DNA from 3 places in the Streptomyces sp. NPDC053367 genome. Region 1 is predicted to be linked to each of the others. Evidence: riboswitches for the same ligand, from Rfam matches in the RefSeq annotation. Region 1 holds a riboswitch; each other region holds the start of a gene.
The links. A riboswitch is a leader RNA that binds a small molecule or an ion and turns the genes downstream of it on or off. The one in region 1 is predicted to bind thiamine pyrophosphate.
Positions count from the first base shown of each region.

Region 2: it holds a riboswitch for thiamine pyrophosphate, as region 1 does, so the genes downstream of both, thiC (phosphomethylpyrimidine synthase ThiC) here and thiO (glycine oxidase ThiO) in region 1, are expected to answer to the same signal.
Region 3: it holds a riboswitch for thiamine pyrophosphate, as region 1 does, so the genes downstream of both, ACIGXJ_RS30600 (thiamine ABC transporter substrate binding subunit) here and thiO (glycine oxidase ThiO) in region 1, are expected to answer to the same signal.

Region 1 covers NZ_JBITYN010000001.1:377,766-383,056, forward strand. Annotated here, with positions in the region: gene thiE (thiamine phosphate synthase) at 1-645, opposite strand, end outside; gene ACIGXJ_RS01725 (Rv2175c family DNA-binding protein) at 723-1,088, opposite strand; gene ACIGXJ_RS01730 (NAD(P)/FAD-dependent oxidoreductase) at 1,223-2,473, opposite strand; gene ACIGXJ_RS01735 (hypothetical protein) at 2,506-2,877, opposite strand; TPP riboswitch at 2,932-3,043, shown strand; gene thiO (glycine oxidase ThiO) at 3,041-4,198, shown strand; gene thiS (sulfur carrier protein ThiS) at 4,195-4,407, shown strand; gene ACIGXJ_RS01750 (thiazole synthase) at 4,411-5,205, shown strand.
Region 2 covers NZ_JBITYN010000003.1:185,351-190,641, forward strand. Annotated here, with positions in the region: gene ACIGXJ_RS10490 (hypothetical protein) at 1-431, shown strand, start outside; gene thiC (phosphomethylpyrimidine synthase ThiC) at 569-2,368, opposite strand; TPP riboswitch at 2,361-2,538, opposite strand; gene ACIGXJ_RS10500 (hypothetical protein) at 2,869-3,108, shown strand; gene ACIGXJ_RS10505 (YibE/F family protein) at 3,105-4,589, shown strand; gene ACIGXJ_RS10510 (SsgA family sporulation/cell division regulator) at 4,985-5,291, opposite strand, start outside.
Region 3 covers NZ_JBITYN010000012.1:100,396-105,686, forward strand. Annotated here, with positions in the region: gene ACIGXJ_RS30595 (ABC transporter permease) at 1-1,060, opposite strand, end outside; gene ACIGXJ_RS30600 (thiamine ABC transporter substrate binding subunit) at 1,036-2,127, opposite strand; TPP riboswitch at 2,206-2,313, opposite strand; gene rlmN (23S rRNA (adenine(2503)-C(2))-methyltransferase RlmN) at 2,353-3,459, opposite strand; gene ACIGXJ_RS30610 (SRPBCC family protein) at 3,509-3,958, opposite strand; gene ACIGXJ_RS30615 (phosphatidate cytidylyltransferase) at 4,127-5,291, opposite strand, start outside.

The sequences.
Region 1 (5,291 bases):
CGCGGACCGCAGGCGCTTGGCGAGCTCGGCCGCGGCGGCTCCCGGGTCGTCGGCCTCGGTGACGGCCCGTACGACCACCACCCGGCGGGCGCCCGCCTCCAGCACCTCGTCGAGGTTGCCGAGGTCGATGCCGCCGATGGCGAACCAGGGCCGGTCGGTGCCGAGCGCGGCGGTGTACCGCACCAGGTCCAGGCCGGGTGCGTACCGGCCGGGCTTGGTGGGGGTGGGCCAGCAGGGGCCGGTGCAGAAGTAGTCCACGCCCTCCTGGACCGCTGCCGCCGCGGCCTCCTCCTCGGCGTGCGTGGAGCGGCCGATCAGGACGTCCTCGCCGAGGATGGCGCGGGCCGCGGGCACCGGCAGGTCGCCCTGGCCGAGGTGCAGGACATCGGCCCCGGCGGCGTGCGCGACGTCCGCGCGGTCGTTCACCGCGAGGAGCTTGCCGTGCCGGGCGCAGGCGTCGGCGAAGACCTTCAGGTGCTCCAGCTCCTCGCCGGCCTCCATGCCCTTGTCGCGCAGCTGCACGATGTCGACGCCGGAGGCGAGGACCGCGTCCAGGAACTCGGGCAGGTCGCCCTGGCGCTTGCGGGCGTCCGTGCAGAGGTAGAGCCGGGCGTCGGCGAGCTGGGCGCGTGCGGTCGCGGGCATACGTGTCCCCCCGTGGTGTCGGTGGCGCACGGGCCGGGGACGTACCCCGGCCCTGTGCCTCCAGAGTGCTGATCAGGTCAGACGGCGAGCGCCTGGGCGCGGCGCTTCACCTCCGTGCCGCGATTCTCGCTGAGCGCCTGCGCGGGGGTGCCGGGCAGGCTGTCGTCGGGGGTGAAGAGCCACTCCAGCATCTCTTCGTCGGTGAAGCCGTCGTCCCGCAGGAGCGTCAGGGTGCCGGTGAGGCCCTTGACGACCTTGTCCCCGTCGATGAAGGCGGCGGGGACGTGCAGTGCGCGGTTCTCACCACGGCGTACGGCGATGAGCTGGCCCTCCTTGACCAGCTGCCGCACGCGGGTCACCTCGACACCGAGCATTTCTGCGATGTCGGGGAGGGTGAGCCAGGCGGGGACGAGAGCATCGATCTTTGCGTCAATCTCGGTCACAGGGACAAGCCTGCCATCCAGCACTGACAGTCGGAAGTCGAGGCCACCCGGGTGGGGGCGTGATCACGTCTGCCGGGCCCTTCGGGCCGATCGCCCGCGCGGCGCAGCCGCACATCGGGACAGCTCCGCGCCCCCTACAGCGCGGCCGCCTTCAGAGGGCGGGCCGGGTCCGCCAGGAGGTCCGGATCCATCCGGGCGCCCGACTCGATCAGCTTCCTGCCCTGCGCCAGGTCCCTCGGGCGGCCGACCGCCAGCAGGGCCACCAGGCGGCCCTCGCGCAGCCAGCACACCGACCAGGCCGGACCCGACGGGTCGCCGCGCCACAGCAGCGTGTCGGCGGAGGTGTGGTGGCCTGCGTACTGCACGAACCGGCCGAACTGCTCGGACCAGAAGTAGGGCACCGGGTCGTAGACGGACGGCGGCTCGTCCGTCGAGGCGCCGATGATGTTGGCGGCGACCGTGCGCGGGCCCTGCAGGGCGTTGTCCCAGTGGTGGACCAGCAGTCGCTCGCCGTAGCGGCCGGAGGGGAAGGAGGCGCAGTCGCCGACCGCGTGGACGTCGGGGGCGGAGGTGTGCAGGTGGGCGTCGGCGACGACCTCGCCGTGGGCGCCCAGCTCGACGCCGGAGCCGGTGAGCCAGGCGGTGGCGGGGCGGGCGCCGATGCCGACGACGACCGCGCCGGCGGGCAGCCGGGTGCCGTCGTCGAGGACGACCTCGCCGGGCTCGACGCGGGCCACACGCGTGTGGGTGCGCAGATCGGCGCCGGCGTCGGCGTACCAGGAGGCCATCGGGGCGGCGACCTCGGCGGGCAGCGCCCCGGCGAGCGGCCGGTCGGCGGCCTCCACGACGGTCACCGCGCAGCCCGCCTCGCGCGCGGCGGTGGCGAACTCGGCGCCGATCCAGCCGGCTCCGACGACCACGATGTCGTGCTGGCGGGCCAGGACGGGCCGCAGCCGCTCGGCGTCGTCCAGGGTGCGCAGCAGATGCACGCCGGGCACGCCCTCGGCGCCGGCCAGATGCACCGGTTCGGCGCCGGTGGCCAGGACCAGGACGTCGTAGGGCACCGGGCCGTGCTCGGTGTCCAGCTCATGGTCGGCCGGGCGCAGGCCGAGGGCCTCGCGGCCGAGGTGCAGCTCGATGTCGAGCGCCTCGAAGTCGACGTCGAAGGCGGAGCCCTCGGCGGTGCCGAGCAGCACGGCCTTGGACAGCGGGGGCCGGTCGTAGGGCTGGTGGGGTTCGGCGCCGATCAGGGTCACGGTGCCCGTGAAGCCCTGTTCGCGCAGGGCGACCGCGGTCTGCACGCCGGCCATGCCCGCGCCCACGACGACGACACGCCGCGGCACGGTCGCTCCCGGCGCTTCCCGTTCCTGCGTCTGCTCGCTCACCTGATCACCATAGACAACTGACAATCCGTCAGTCACCGGCCGTGTCCCGTGACCTCCCCCACCACGTCCGTGACCTCCTCCACCACGCTGGTCCCGCTGCCCGGCCGCGACTCCCACTCCCAGGTCTCCTCCAGGCGGAGCCGCCCGTCGGGCAGCTCCACGACCCGTGACACGCAGTGCCCGGAGGCCGTCGTGCCGTCGAGCCGCAGCTGGACATACCGAAAGTCCAGCCGGTCTCCGTCCCGGGTTCCCACCAGCCGGCCGCGCACCACATCGCCGCCCGCGTACTCGGCCCAGATCCCGCCGTCCTTCTCGTGGTACGTGAACCGGGTGCGGGTGCCCACCTGACCTGGGGCTTGGTCGGCGACCGGGGCGAGGACGAGACCGTCGAGCGAACGGGGCACGGCTGAAGGCTCCCTTACGAGGGTGTGGCGGCTGCGGTTAGGGTGGGGCAAACGTAAAGCACTCGCGGGAGCCCGGACGCACCGGGCTGAGAGGGAGGCTGGCGGCCTCCGACCGTACGAACCTGATCCGGGTCATGCCGGCGAAGGGAGGGGCTGGACGCCCATGTCGCGTACGTCAGACGTCCTCGTGGTCGGGGGCGGCATCATCGGTCTGGTGACGGCGTGGCGGGCCGCGCAACGCGGTCTCGCCACGGCTGTCGTGGACCCGGAACCGGGCGGCGGGGCCGCGCAGGTGGCGGCCGGGATGCTGGCCGCCGTCACCGAACTGCACTACGGCGAGCAGACCCTGCTCGGCCTGAACCTCGCCTCGGCGCGCCGCTACCCGGAGTTCGCCGCCGAGCTGACCGGCCTCACCGGGCACGACCTCGGCTACCGGCAGTGCGGCACCCTCGCCGTCGCGCTGGACGCCGACGACCGCGCGCACCTGCGCGAACTGCACGCGCTCCAGCAGCAGTCGGGCCTGGACTCGCAGTGGCTGTCCGGACGTGAGTGCCGGCGCCTGGAGCCGATGCTGGCGCCGGGCGTGCGCGGCGGGCTGCGGGTGGACGGCGACCACCAGATCGACCCGCGGCGCCTCGCGGCGGCCCTGGTGGCGGCCTGCGCGCAGGCGGGCGTGGTGTTCCACCGCGACTGGGCCGAACAGCTCACCGTCGTACGGGAGCGGGCCGCGGGTGTCGTCACGCGCGCGGGCGCGCTGCTGGGGGCCGGGCAGGTGGTCCTCGCGGCGGGCAGCCTCAGCGGGCGGCTCGCCGGTGTCCCGGACGACGTACTGCCGCCGGTCAGGCCGGTGAAGGGGCAGGTGCTGCGGCTGACCGTGCCGGGGCGGTACGCGCCCTTCCTGCACCGCACCGTCCGCGCGGTGGTGCGCGGCAGCCAGGTCTATCTGGTGCCGCGGGAGAACGGCGAGCTGGTCGTCGGGGCCACCAGCGAGGAACTCGGCTGGGACACCACGGTGACCGCGGGCGGCGTGTACGAGCTGCTGCGCGACGCCCACGAACTGGTCCCCGGCATCACCGAACTGCCGCTGACGGAGACCCGCGCGGGTCTGCGCCCCGGCTCACCCGACAACGCGCCGCTGCTCGGCCCGACCGAGCTGGACGGCCTGCTGCTGGCCACCGGCCACTACCGCAACGGCGTGCTGCTGACGCCGGTCACCGGCGACGCCATGGCCCACGTCCTGACCACCGGTGAACTGCCCGACGAGGCCCGCCCCTTCACGCCCCGGCGCTTCACCACCGCACTCACGGAGCAGCCCGTATGAACCTCTCGGTCACCATCTCGGTCAACGGCGAGCGTCGGCAGATCGAGCCGGGGACGGCTCTCGACACGCTCGTGCGCTCCCTCACCGCGGCGCCCTCCGGAGTGGCCGCCGCGCTCAACGAGACCGTCGTGCCGCGCACGCAGTGGTCCTCCACCGCGCTCGCCGAGGGCGACCGCGTCGAAGTCCTCACCGCCGTACAGGGAGGCTGACCCATGGCCGACGATCCGTTCGTCCTCGGGGGTACGACGTTCAGCTCCCGGCTGATCATGGGGACCGGGGGCGCGCCCAGCCTGGAGGTGCTGGAGCGGGCGCTGGTGGCGTCCGGGACGGAGCTGACGACCGTCGCCATGCGGCGCGTCGACCCCTCGGTGCACGGCTCGGTGCTGTCCGTGCTGGACAGGCTCGGCATCCGCGTCCTGCCCAACACGGCCGGCTGTTTCACCGCCGGGGAGGCCGTGCTGACGGCCCGGCTGGCCCGCGAGGCGCTCGGCACCGACCTGGTCAAGCTGGAGGTCATCGCCGACGAGCGCACCCTGCTGCCGGACCCGATCGAGCTGCTGGACGCGGCCGAGACGCTGGTGGAGGACGGCTTCACCGTCCTGCCGTACACCAACGACGACCCCGTCCTCGCCCGGAAGCTGGAGGACGCGGGCTGCGCGGCGGTCATGCCGCTGGGGTCGCCGATCGGCTCGGGCCTCGGCATCCGCAACCCGCACAACTTCCAGCTGATCTGCGAGCAGGCGCGGGTGCCGGTGATCCTGGACGCGGGTGCCGGTACGGCGTCCGACGCGGCGCTCGCGATGGAGCTGGGCTGCGCCGGTGTGATGCTCGCCTCGGCGGTGACGCGGGCGCAGGAGCCGGTGCTGATGGCCTCCGCGATGAGGAGCGCCGTGGAGGCGGGCCGGCTGGCCTTCCGGGCCGGGCGGATCCCGAAGCGGCACTTTGCCGAGGCGTCGTCCCCGGTGGACGGGCTGGCACGGCTGGACCCGGAGCGGCCGGCCTTCTGAGGGTCCGCTCGCCGGCGCGGGGGTTGCCGCCCGCCCCGGCCGACCGCCCACGGCGGTGGCCACGACGGTGGCGGACCGTCCGGTCG
Region 2 (5,291 bases), on a different contig from region 1:
TCGATCCGGACCGGTCCTTCGCCGACACCATGCTCACGACCGGATGGGCGTTCGGCGCCCTGACCGCCGTCGCCATCCTGGTCGCCGCCGTCGGCCTGCTGCTCACCGCCCTGCGCAACAGGCCCACACCAAGCCCGAGTTCCTACGACGATCCGGGCGGGGAGCTGGACCAGGCCAGGCAGGCCTGGCGGGAGGCCCTGCTGGAGCGCGGCATCGTGCCGTTCCTGCGCGACGCGCTCGCCGCGTCGAGCCCGGTCGCCCTGCCCCGCACGAGTCCACCGACACCGGCCGGGCGCATGCCCCATCTCGGCTACGACCGCCCGGGTTTCACCAGCCCCGGCGAGGGCGCCTCCGCGAGCCCTCGCCCGAGCTACACCAGTCCCGACTTCAGCAGCCCCGACTTCGGGGGCCCCGAGCACCAGCCGGACTGACCCCGGCTTGCGCCGCCCGCCCAGGGGAGCGCAAGCCGCACACCGGGCCACCGGGAGCTTCGGCAGGCCGCCGACCCGAGGCGTACGGCAGGTCCGCGGACCCATGGCCGTACGACCCGGTCGGCCGCCTGTCGGTGTCAGTCCGCGAGCGGCAGGTACACCCGGTTGCCGGCCGCCGCGAACTCCTTCGACTTCTGGGCCATGCCCTCCTCGATCTCCGCCTTGCTGCCGCCGTGCTCACGGCGGATGTCCTGGGAGATCTTCATCGAGCAGAACTTCGGCCCGCACATGGAGCAGAAGTGAGCCGTCTTGGCAGGCTCGGCCGGGAGGGTCTCGTCGTGGAACTCCCGTGCCGTGTCCGGGTCGAGGGCCAGGTTGAACTGGTCCTCCCAGCGGAACTCGAACCGGGCGTCGGACAGCGCGTCGTCCCACTCCTGCGCCCCCGGGTGCCCCTTGGCGAGGTCGGCGGCGTGCGCGGCGATCTTGTAGGTGATGACGCCGGTCTTGACGTCGTCACGGTTGGGCAGGCCCAGGTGCTCCTTGGGCGTGACGTAGCACAGCATGGCCGTGCCCCACCAGGCGATCATCGCGGCACCGATGCCGGAAGTGATGTGGTCGTACGCGGGCGCGACGTCCGTGGTCAGCGGGCCGAGCGTATAGAACGGAGCTTCATCACAGATCTCCTGCTGAAGGTCGATGTTCTCCTTGATCTTGTGCATCGGGACGTGACCGGGGCCCTCGATCATCGTCTGCACATGGAAACGCTTGGCGATCCGGTTGAGTTCCCCGAGCGTCCTCAACTCCGCGAACTGCGCCTCGTCGTTGGCGTCCGCGATCGAACCCGGGCGCAGGCCGTCGCCGAGCGAGTACGTGATGTCGTACGCGGCGAGGATCTCGCAGAGCTCCTCGAAGTTCTCGTAGAGGAAGCTCTCCTTGTGGTGCGCCAGGCACCACGCGGCCATGATCGAGCCACCGCGCGAGACGATGCCCGTCTTGCGGTTGGCGGTCAGCGGCACGTACGGCAGCCGGACGCCCGCGTGGACGGTCATGTAGTCCACGCCCTGCTCGGCCTGCTCGATGACCGTGTCCTTGTAGATCTCCCAGGTCAGCTCCTCGGCCCGGCCGTCGACCTTCTCCAGGGCCTGGTAGAGCGGCACCGTGCCGATGGGCACGGGGGAGTTGCGCAGCACCCACTCGCGGGTGGTGTGGATGTTGCGGCCGGTGGACAGGTCCATGACCGTGTCGGCGCCCCAGCGGGTCGCCCAGGTCATCTTCTCGACCTCCTCCTCGATGGAGGACGTCACCGCGGAGTTGCCGATGTTGGCGTTGACCTTCACCAGGAACCGCTTGCCGATGATCATCGGCTCGATCTCCGGGTGGTTCACGTTCGCCGGCAGCACGGCCCGGCCTGCCGCGATCTCCTCGCGCACCACCTCGGGGGAAACGTTCTCCCTGATGGCCACGTATTCCATCTCGGGCGTGATCTCGCCCCGGCGCGCATAGGCCAGCTGCGTGACCGCCTGACCGCTGCGGCCGCGGCGCGGCAGCCGGGGGCGGCCCGGGAAGACCGCGTCGAGATTGCGCAGTCCACCACGCGGCGAGGTGTGCTTGAGGCCGTCGTCCTCGGGGCGGACGGGACGGCCCGCGTACTCCTCGGTGTCGCCACGGGCGATGATCCAGTTCTCCCGCAGCGGCGCCAGGCCCCTGCGGACGTCCGTCTCGACGGATGGATCGGTGTAAGGGCCTGATGTGTCGTACAACGTGACCGACTGGCCGTTGGTGAGGTGCACCTGACGGACCGGCACGCGCATATCGGGGCGCGAGCCCTCGACATACGCCTTGTGCCATCCGATGGACTTCCTGACGTCGTCGCTCTCGGAGACCGCGGAGGTCCCCTGCTGCGTGGAGGCAGGCGTGCGTACGTCCTTGCTGGTCATGAGACCTACTCCCTACGCCGGCATTACCCGGTAACAGGTTCGGCGGTCGACGCAGCGGTCACCGTCTCCCGGTGTTTCGTGTGGAACACCACGTGTTCCACGTGAAACATCGCGAAGACGGAGGTCAGCGCCCTCTCAGCCCGGTGCTCCGAGCTCCCGCGTGTACAAAGGTGCCTCCACGCTAGCGTCACTTCGGGCGCGGTGAACAGGGGGCCCCTGTCGTTCTTGCGATGATCGGTCAGTGACCACGACACAGCAGCCCCCGTTCCCGCCGCCCGAACCGCGCCGTGACGGACCCACCGCGAGGGCCTCCGGCGGTCGTCACATCGGCGGCTGCGGGGCCGGCCCCGCAGCCGTAAACGGACACGGTTCCGGGCACGGGCCCGGACCCTCTTTCCCGGGCGACGGGAGCGGCCGATACGGCACCGGAGGCGGCGCGGCGCCCGGCACCGCGGCAGGCTCCGAGGGCGGGCAGGCACACGGACCGGGTGACGGTGGCCATGGCCAGGGGCACGGGCACGGGCGTGGAGAGAGCGGGTGGACCGGGGCCGGTGGCGGTCCTGGGGCCGGTGGCGGCCCTGGCTCCGGAGACGGCCCTGGCTCTGGCGGCGGACACGAGGCCGGCGGCGGCTACGGCTTCGGCGGTGGAGACGGGGGCTACGGCTCCGGTGGTGGAGGCGGTGCCGAGGGCGGGCATGGTCTCGCTGGACGGCACGGACGTGGCAGCGGCCGCGACGTGAGCGGCGGTCACGGGTCAGGCAGCGGCCACGGAGGCGGAGGTGGTCACGGAGGCGGCGGCGGCCACGGAGGCGGTCACGGGTCAGGCAGCGGCCACGGAGGCGGAGGTGGTCACGGAGGCGGCGGCGGCCACGGAGGCGGTCACGGTGGCGGAGGCGGCCACGGAGGCGGCCACGGAGGCGGTCACTCGCACAGTCACAGTCATGGACCGGCCGCGCCCGTCTCCAAGCATCTGCGCAAGGTGATCGCGGCGATCCTCGTCCCGTTCGCGGCCGCGGTCGTGGTGGGCCTCGCGGTGTTGTGGCCCGGCGGTGCGCCGCCACACGAGCGCACCGGTGTCGGTTTCGACCGGCAGACGGAACAGGCGACGGTCACCAAGGTCGAGGAGCTGGACTGCAAGTCGGTCAATGCCTCCGGCGTCCCCCCGACAGGCGACACCTCCACCGCGGAGGGTTCCTCGGCGCAGCAGCAGGAGAACGGCACCTGCAAGCGGGCGACGATCCGGGTCGACTCCGGCGAGGACAGCGGGCGCACGTTCACCGAGATCGTGCAGCCGGACCAGTCACGGCAGTTGCACGAGGGCCAGGAGGTCGTGGTCGCCTACGAGCCCTCCGCGCCGAAGGACCTGCAGTACTCCGTCGTGGATGTGAACCGCCGGCTTCCGCTGGGTGTGCTCGCCGGCATCTTCGCGATCGCCGTCGTGCTCGTGGGCCGGATGCGCGGGGTGATGGCGCTGGTCGCTCTGGCCATGAGTTTCGTGGTGCTCAACTTCTTCATCCTGCCCGCGATCCTTCAGGGCTCGAACCCGCTGGTCGTGGCGGTGGTCGGGGCGAGCGCGATCATGCTGATCGCGTTGTATCTGTGTCACGGCCTGTCCGCCCGGACCTCGGTGGCCGTGCTCGGCACCCTGATCTCCCTGCTGCTGATCGGCGTGCTCGGCTCGTGGTTCATCGACTGGGCCGCCCTCACCGGCAACACGGACGACAACACCGGCCTGATCCACGGGCTGTACCCGTCGATCGACATGAGCGGTCTGCTGCTGGCGGGCATCATCATCGGCTCGCTCGGGGTCCTGGACGACGTGACCGTCACCCAGACGTCGGCGGTGTGGGAGTTGCACGAGGCCAACCCGACGATGGGCTGGCGCGGCCTGTACCGGGCGGGCATCCGGATCGGCCGCGATCACATCGCCTCGGTCGTCAACACGCTCGTCCTCGCCTACGCGGGCGCGGCTCTGCCGCTGCTGCTGCTGTTCTCGATCGCGCAGAGCAGCGTGGGGGCGGTCGTCAACAGCGAGCTGGTCGCGGAGGAGATCGTGCGCACGCTGGTCGGCTCGATCGGCCTGGTGGCGTCCGTTCCGGTCACGACCGCCCTGGCCGCGCTCATGGTCTCCGCCGACCGTCCGGCGCTCGCGCCCTCGGAGGCCAGCCCGTCGCCCGCCGTGGCGGTCCGGACCGGCAGGGGCAGGCGGCGCAAGCGCTGAGTGCCGCCGCACGCTCGGCGGCACCTTCAGCGGCAGCTGCCCGGAGCACGGCCGGGGGCCGGCCGACCGGGGGCGCGGTCACGAGCTGGCGCCCCCGTGCGCGGGTCACGGACCGGTGCCCAGTGCGCGGATCACGGACCGGTGCCCAGTGCGCAGGTCACAGCCTCCCGGCCCAGCGCCCTCTCACGGCCTGCCGACCCGGCGAACGGTCACCGGCCCGGACGGCATACGGTCACCGACCCGGACCCGACACACGGTCACCGGCCCGGACCGGGCGTACGGTCACCGGCCCCAGCCCATCCCCCGGCCACCGACCCGGCCCAATGGCCAGGCGCCCCGCCCCGCCCCACGCTCTCCGTGGTGAAGCGTTACGCCACCTCCCTGGACGTCACGCGTCACCCCGCGCTCTGTTCCTCCGCGAGGATCCGGTCCAGGGCCTCGTCGAGATGGGTGTCGAAATCGGCCAGCGAGGTCTCCTGACCGAGCGGCACCAGCTTGTCCGTGCGGTCGAGGAACGCCACCAGCGGCGCTGTGGAGGAGCGGAACAGCGCCTGGTCGCTGCCGACCTGAAGCCGGAGCAGCACCTCGCCCAGGGACTCCGGTTCGACCGGCGCGACCCTCACATCGCCCTCGCCGCTCGGCCGGCCCACGCCGTCGATGAGCAGCTCGCGCCCGAACGCCCAGGTGACCGGGGCATCCCCG
Region 3 (5,291 bases), on a different contig from region 1:
GCGAGTTCCCGATCGCCTCGATCGGGGGCACGAGGAACGCGCCGCCGTCGGACGAGGTCAGCGCGCGGTAGTAGCCGAAGTCCGGCGCGTCCAGCGACCGCTGCACGAGCACCGCCAGCGGCAGCACCAGCAGCACGGCGACCGTCACCAGCACACCGGCGAGCAGCGCCCACTGCCCCGCCCCGCGCGGCCGCGCCGACGTCACCGAGGTGTCCACCAGCCGAAGGGCCGTCTCCCGCCGCCGTACGGTCCGGGCGTGCACGGCGAGGATCGCGCCCACCGCGGCGAACTGGACCAGGGTGAGCACGGCGGCCGTGGTCAGGTCGAAGATCTCGGTGGTCTGCCGGTAGATCTCGACCTCCAGGGTCGAGAACGTGGGCCCGCCGAGGATCTGCACCACGCCGAAGGAGGTGAAGGTGAACAGGAACACCATCAGGGCCGCGGCCGCGACGGCCGGCCCGAGCGCGGGCAGCGTGACCGTGCGCCAGGCGGTGAGGCGGGACGCGCCGAGCATCCGCGCGGCCTCCTCCTGCCGCGGGTCGAGCTGGCCCCACAGACCGCCGACGGTCCGTACGACGACCGCGTAGTTGAAGAAGACGTGCGCCAGCAGGATCGCCCACACGGTGGTGTCCAGACGTACGCCCCACAGCTCGTCCAGCAGACCACCGCGGCCTACGACGGCCAGGAACGCGGTGCCGACGACCACGGTCGGCAGCACGAACGGCACGGTGACCACCGCGCGCAGCACCTGTTTGCCGGGGAAGTCGAACCGGGCGAACGCATACGCGCCGGGCAGCGCGATCAGCAGGGTGAGCGCGGTCGAGGCGAGGGCCTGCCAGGTGGTGAACCACAGCACGTGCCGGATGCCGGGGTCGGCGAGCACCTCACCGAGCCGGCCCAGCCGCCACACCCCGTCGGCGTGCAGCCCGCGCTCGACGATCGCGGCGACGGGGTAGGCGAAGAACAGCCCGAAGAACGCGACGGGCAGGGCCATAAGACCCAGCCGCGCCGCGCTCCCCGTACGGCTTCCGCGCCTTACTTCAGTACGAGCGAGGTCCACGACGTGACCCACTCATCGCGGTGCTCGGCGATCTTCGCCGGGTCCATGGTCTCGGGGCTCTTCGCGGCGGGACCGTACTGCGTGAACTCGGCGGGCACCTTCGCGGCCTCGGTCACCGGGTAGACGAACATGTTCAGCGGCATGTCCTCCTGGAACCGCTTCGAGATCAGGAAGTCGATCAGCGCCTTGCCGCCCTCGGCGTTCTTCGCGTTGCTCAGCAGCCCCGCGAACTCGATCTGCCGGAAGCAGGTGCCGCTCGCCACGCCCGTGGGCGCGGTCTTCGGCTTCGGGTCGGCGAAGATCACCTCGGCGGGCGGGGAGGAGGCGTACGACACCACCAGCGGGCGGTCGGCCCTGGCCTTCTTTCCGCCGGCCGAGCCGGAGAACTCCTCGTTGTAGGCCTGCTCCCAGCCGTCGACGACCTTCACGCCGTTGGCCTTCAGCTTCTTCCAGTAGTCCTGCCAGCCGTCGTCGCCGTACTTCGCCGCCGTACCGAGCAGGAAGCCCAGACCGGGCGAGGAGGTGGAGGCGTTCTCGGTGACGAGGAGGTTCTTGTACGCGGGCTCGGTCAGGTCGTCGAGCGTGGCCGGCGGGGCCAGCTTGTGGTCGGCGAAGTACTGCTTGTCGTAGTTGACGCAGATGTCGCCGAAGTCGACGGGCGTGACCCGGTGCTCGTCCTTGTCGAGCTGGTACTCCGCGCCGACCTGGTCGAGGCCCTTCGCCTCGTACGGCTGGAAGAGCCCGTTGTCCAGGGCCCGCGACAGCAGGGTGTTGTCGACGCCGAAGAACACGTCGCCCTGGGGGTTGTCCTTGGTGAGGACGGCCTTGTTGACGGCCTGGCCGGCGTCGCCGTCCTCCAGCACCTTGACCTGGTAGCCGGACTGCTTCTCGAAGGCGGCGAGGACGTCCTCGGACACCGCCCACGAGCTGTGGCTGACGAGGGTGACGGTCCTGGAGCCCTTGCCGCCGGAACCGGTGTCCGTGTCGGAGGCGGAGTCCGACCCGCACGCGGACAGCGTGACCAGGCCGAGGCCGACGGCCGCGGCGACGAACGTCTTGATGTGCACGGAATTCCTCCTGGGACGGTCCAGGAAGAGACGCGGCCCCGCCCGGGTCCTCTTCGGGGCCCGGGCGGGGCGCAACAGCTCGAGTGATGACCGAACTTCCTACCCAGAATGACCTGGGCGAGGTTCAGAGGGTCTGCGGCCCGATCGCCGCACTCTCAGCGCTGTGGCGCTCCCCTGTCGGAATATGAAGATGTATTGAACGGATCTCGGACTACGGCTCTCAGACTACCGCTCGGTCGCGGCGAGCTGACCACAGGCTCCGTCGATCTCCTGACCTCGGGTGTCCCGGATGGTCACGGGCACCCCGTGCGCCGCAATGGCCTCGACGAACGCCTTCTCGTCCTCGGGCCGCGAGGCGGTCCACTTCGAGCCGGGCGTCGGGTTCAGCGGGATCAGGTTGACGTGCACCGGCTTGCCCTTGAGCAGCCGGCCCAGCCGGTCACCGCGCCAGGCCTGGTCGTTGATGTCACGGATCAGCGCGTACTCGATGGACAGCCGGCGCCCGGACTTCTCGGTGTACTCGAACCCGGCGTCCAGGACCTCGCGCACCTTCCACCGCGTGTTCACCGGCACGAGCGTGTCGCGCAGCTCGTCGTCCGGGGCGTGCAGGGAGATCGCCAGCCGGCACTTGAAGCCCTCGTCGGCGAACCGGTGGATCGCGGGCACGAGCCCGACGGTGGAGACGGTGATGCCGCGCTGCGACAGCCCCAGCCCGTCGGGCGCGGGGTCGGTCAGGGCACGGATGGCGCCGACGACCCGCTTGTAGTTGGCGAGGGGCTCGCCCATGCCCATGAAGACGATGTTGGACAGCCGCGCGGGCCCGCCGGGCACCTCGCCGTCCCTGAGCGCGCGCATGCCGTCGACGATCTGGTGCACGATCTCGGCCGTCGACAGATTCCGGTCGAGACCCGCCTGCCCGGTCGCGCAGAACGGGCAGTTCATACCGCATCCGGCCTGTGAGCTGATGCACATGGTCACCCGGTCCGGGTACCGCATCAGCACCGACTCGACGAGCGTCCCGTCGAACAGCCGCCACAGCGTCTTGCGCGTGGTCCCCTCGTCCGTCGACAGATGCCGTACGACGGTCATCAGCTCGGGGAACAGCGCCTCGCGCAGCCTCTCCCGGGACCCGGCCGGAATGTCGGTCCACTCCTGCGGGTCGTGCGCGTACCGCGCGAAGTAGTGCTGCGACAGCTGCTTGGCGCGAAACGGCTTCTCCCCGGCCTCGGCCACGGCCTGCTTGCGCTCGGCGGGCGAGAGATCGGCGAGATGCCGCGGCGGCTGCTTGGCTCCGCGCGGCGCGACAAAGGTGAGTTCTCCGGGCTTGGGCATGGTGCTACCAGTGTCGCAGATCGTCATGAGTGACCCGCGACCCCGAGGATCAGGCGCCCGTGCGCTCCAACCGCTGCTTCAGCAGGGCCTCGTCCCGGGGCAGCTCCTTGCGGGCCTGGGGGCGGACGACGAGGGGGACCAGGGCCTTGCCGAGGCCGTGGCCCTCGAAGTCGACCTCGATGGTCACGCGGGAGCGGCGTCCGTCGTCGAGCGGCTCGATCTCGCCGTGGGTGCGCGGACGCACGGGCCCCTCTACGCCGTGCAGCTCCCAGCTGTGCGGCGGGTCGAGCGCGTCGAACTCCAGGGTCACCGGGATCTGCCGGGTGCCCACCCGGCGGGTGACCCGGACCCGGGAGCCGGGGTGGAGCGGCCCCGCTTCGAGCGGCTCGGCCGCGACCGCGCTCAGCTGCCATTCCGGCAGGTGGGCGGGGTCGGTGAGATAGGCGTAGGCGTCTTCCGGAGGGCAGTCGATGTCGATGGATTCACGGATGGCGGACATGGGTGGACCCCCTTTGCGGGCGTACACCGAAATCGTCCCACCGGGCACGCCCCCCGGCCACCACCGCAGGACGACGTACGGACCCCCGCCCCGCAGGGGCAGAGGTCCGTGAGCGAGCGCACCGCCGGACTCGCCGGCCGGAGCCGACGAACAGCACCGCCGGACTCGTCAGCCGGAGCCGACGAACAGCACCATCAGCAGCCACACCACGGGAGCAGTCGGCAGCAGCGAGTCCAGGCGGTCCATGATGCCGCCGTGACCCGGAAGCAGGGTGCCCATGTCCTTGATGCCGAGGTCCCGCTTGATCATGGACTCGCCGAGGTCGCCCAGCGTGGCGCTGGCGGCGACGGCGAGCCCCAGCAGCAGGCCCTGCCACCAGCGGCCGTCGTCCACCAGGAACTCCATGCACAGCGCACCGGCGACCATGGCGAAGCTCACCGCGCCGAACAGCCCCTCGCGCGTCTTGCCGGGGCTGATCCGCGGAGCGAGCTTGTGCTTGCCGAAGCGCCAGCCGATCGCGTAGGCCCCGGTGTCGCTGACCACGGTCAGCAGCAGGAACGTCAGAACGCGCCAGGGCCCGTCGTCGGCGGTCAGCAGCAGCGCGACGAACGTGGCGAGGAACGGCACGTAGAACGCCGCGAAGACGCCGGCGGTGACGTCCTTGAGGTAGCCCTCGGGCGGCTCGGTCATCCGCCAGACCAGCACGGCCAGCGCGGTGAGGGCCATCGCGACCCACGCGCCCTCGGGGCCCCGGACGTACCCGGCGACGACCATCGCCGCACCGCCCAGCGCCAGCGGCACGAGCGGCGCCTTGATCTGCTTGCGCTCCTGGAGCCGGCTGGTCAGCTCCCACAGACCGACGACCACGGCGACCGCGATCACACCGACGAACACGGCCTTGTAGACGAACAGCGACGCGACGATCACCGCGCCGAGCCCGACCCCGACCCCTATGGCCGCGCCCAGGTCACGGCCCGCGCTCTTCTTCTGCGGTGCGGGGGCCGGCTGCGGGGCGTCGGGCATGGGCTCCGGATTCTGCGGCACCGCCCCGTAGGGCTGCGCCTGCGGCATGTCGTACGGCTGTGCTTGCGGCGCCTCGTAGGGCCGCGCCGCTTGTGTCTCGTCGCGGAACAAGGGGCCGCTCAGCCGAGCGGCCCCCCGGTCGTCATCCTGGTCGCCGCCGTACCGGGGTACGGCGGGTCCGTCGGGCACGATGGGCATGGGGCGAGTCTGCTGCGCCTCAGGCGCATCGTACGCGGGACCCGCCGGGGCAGTCCCGTGGACGTACCCCTGGCCGGGCCCCTGGTCGGACGGCCCCCAGTACCCGGCCTGA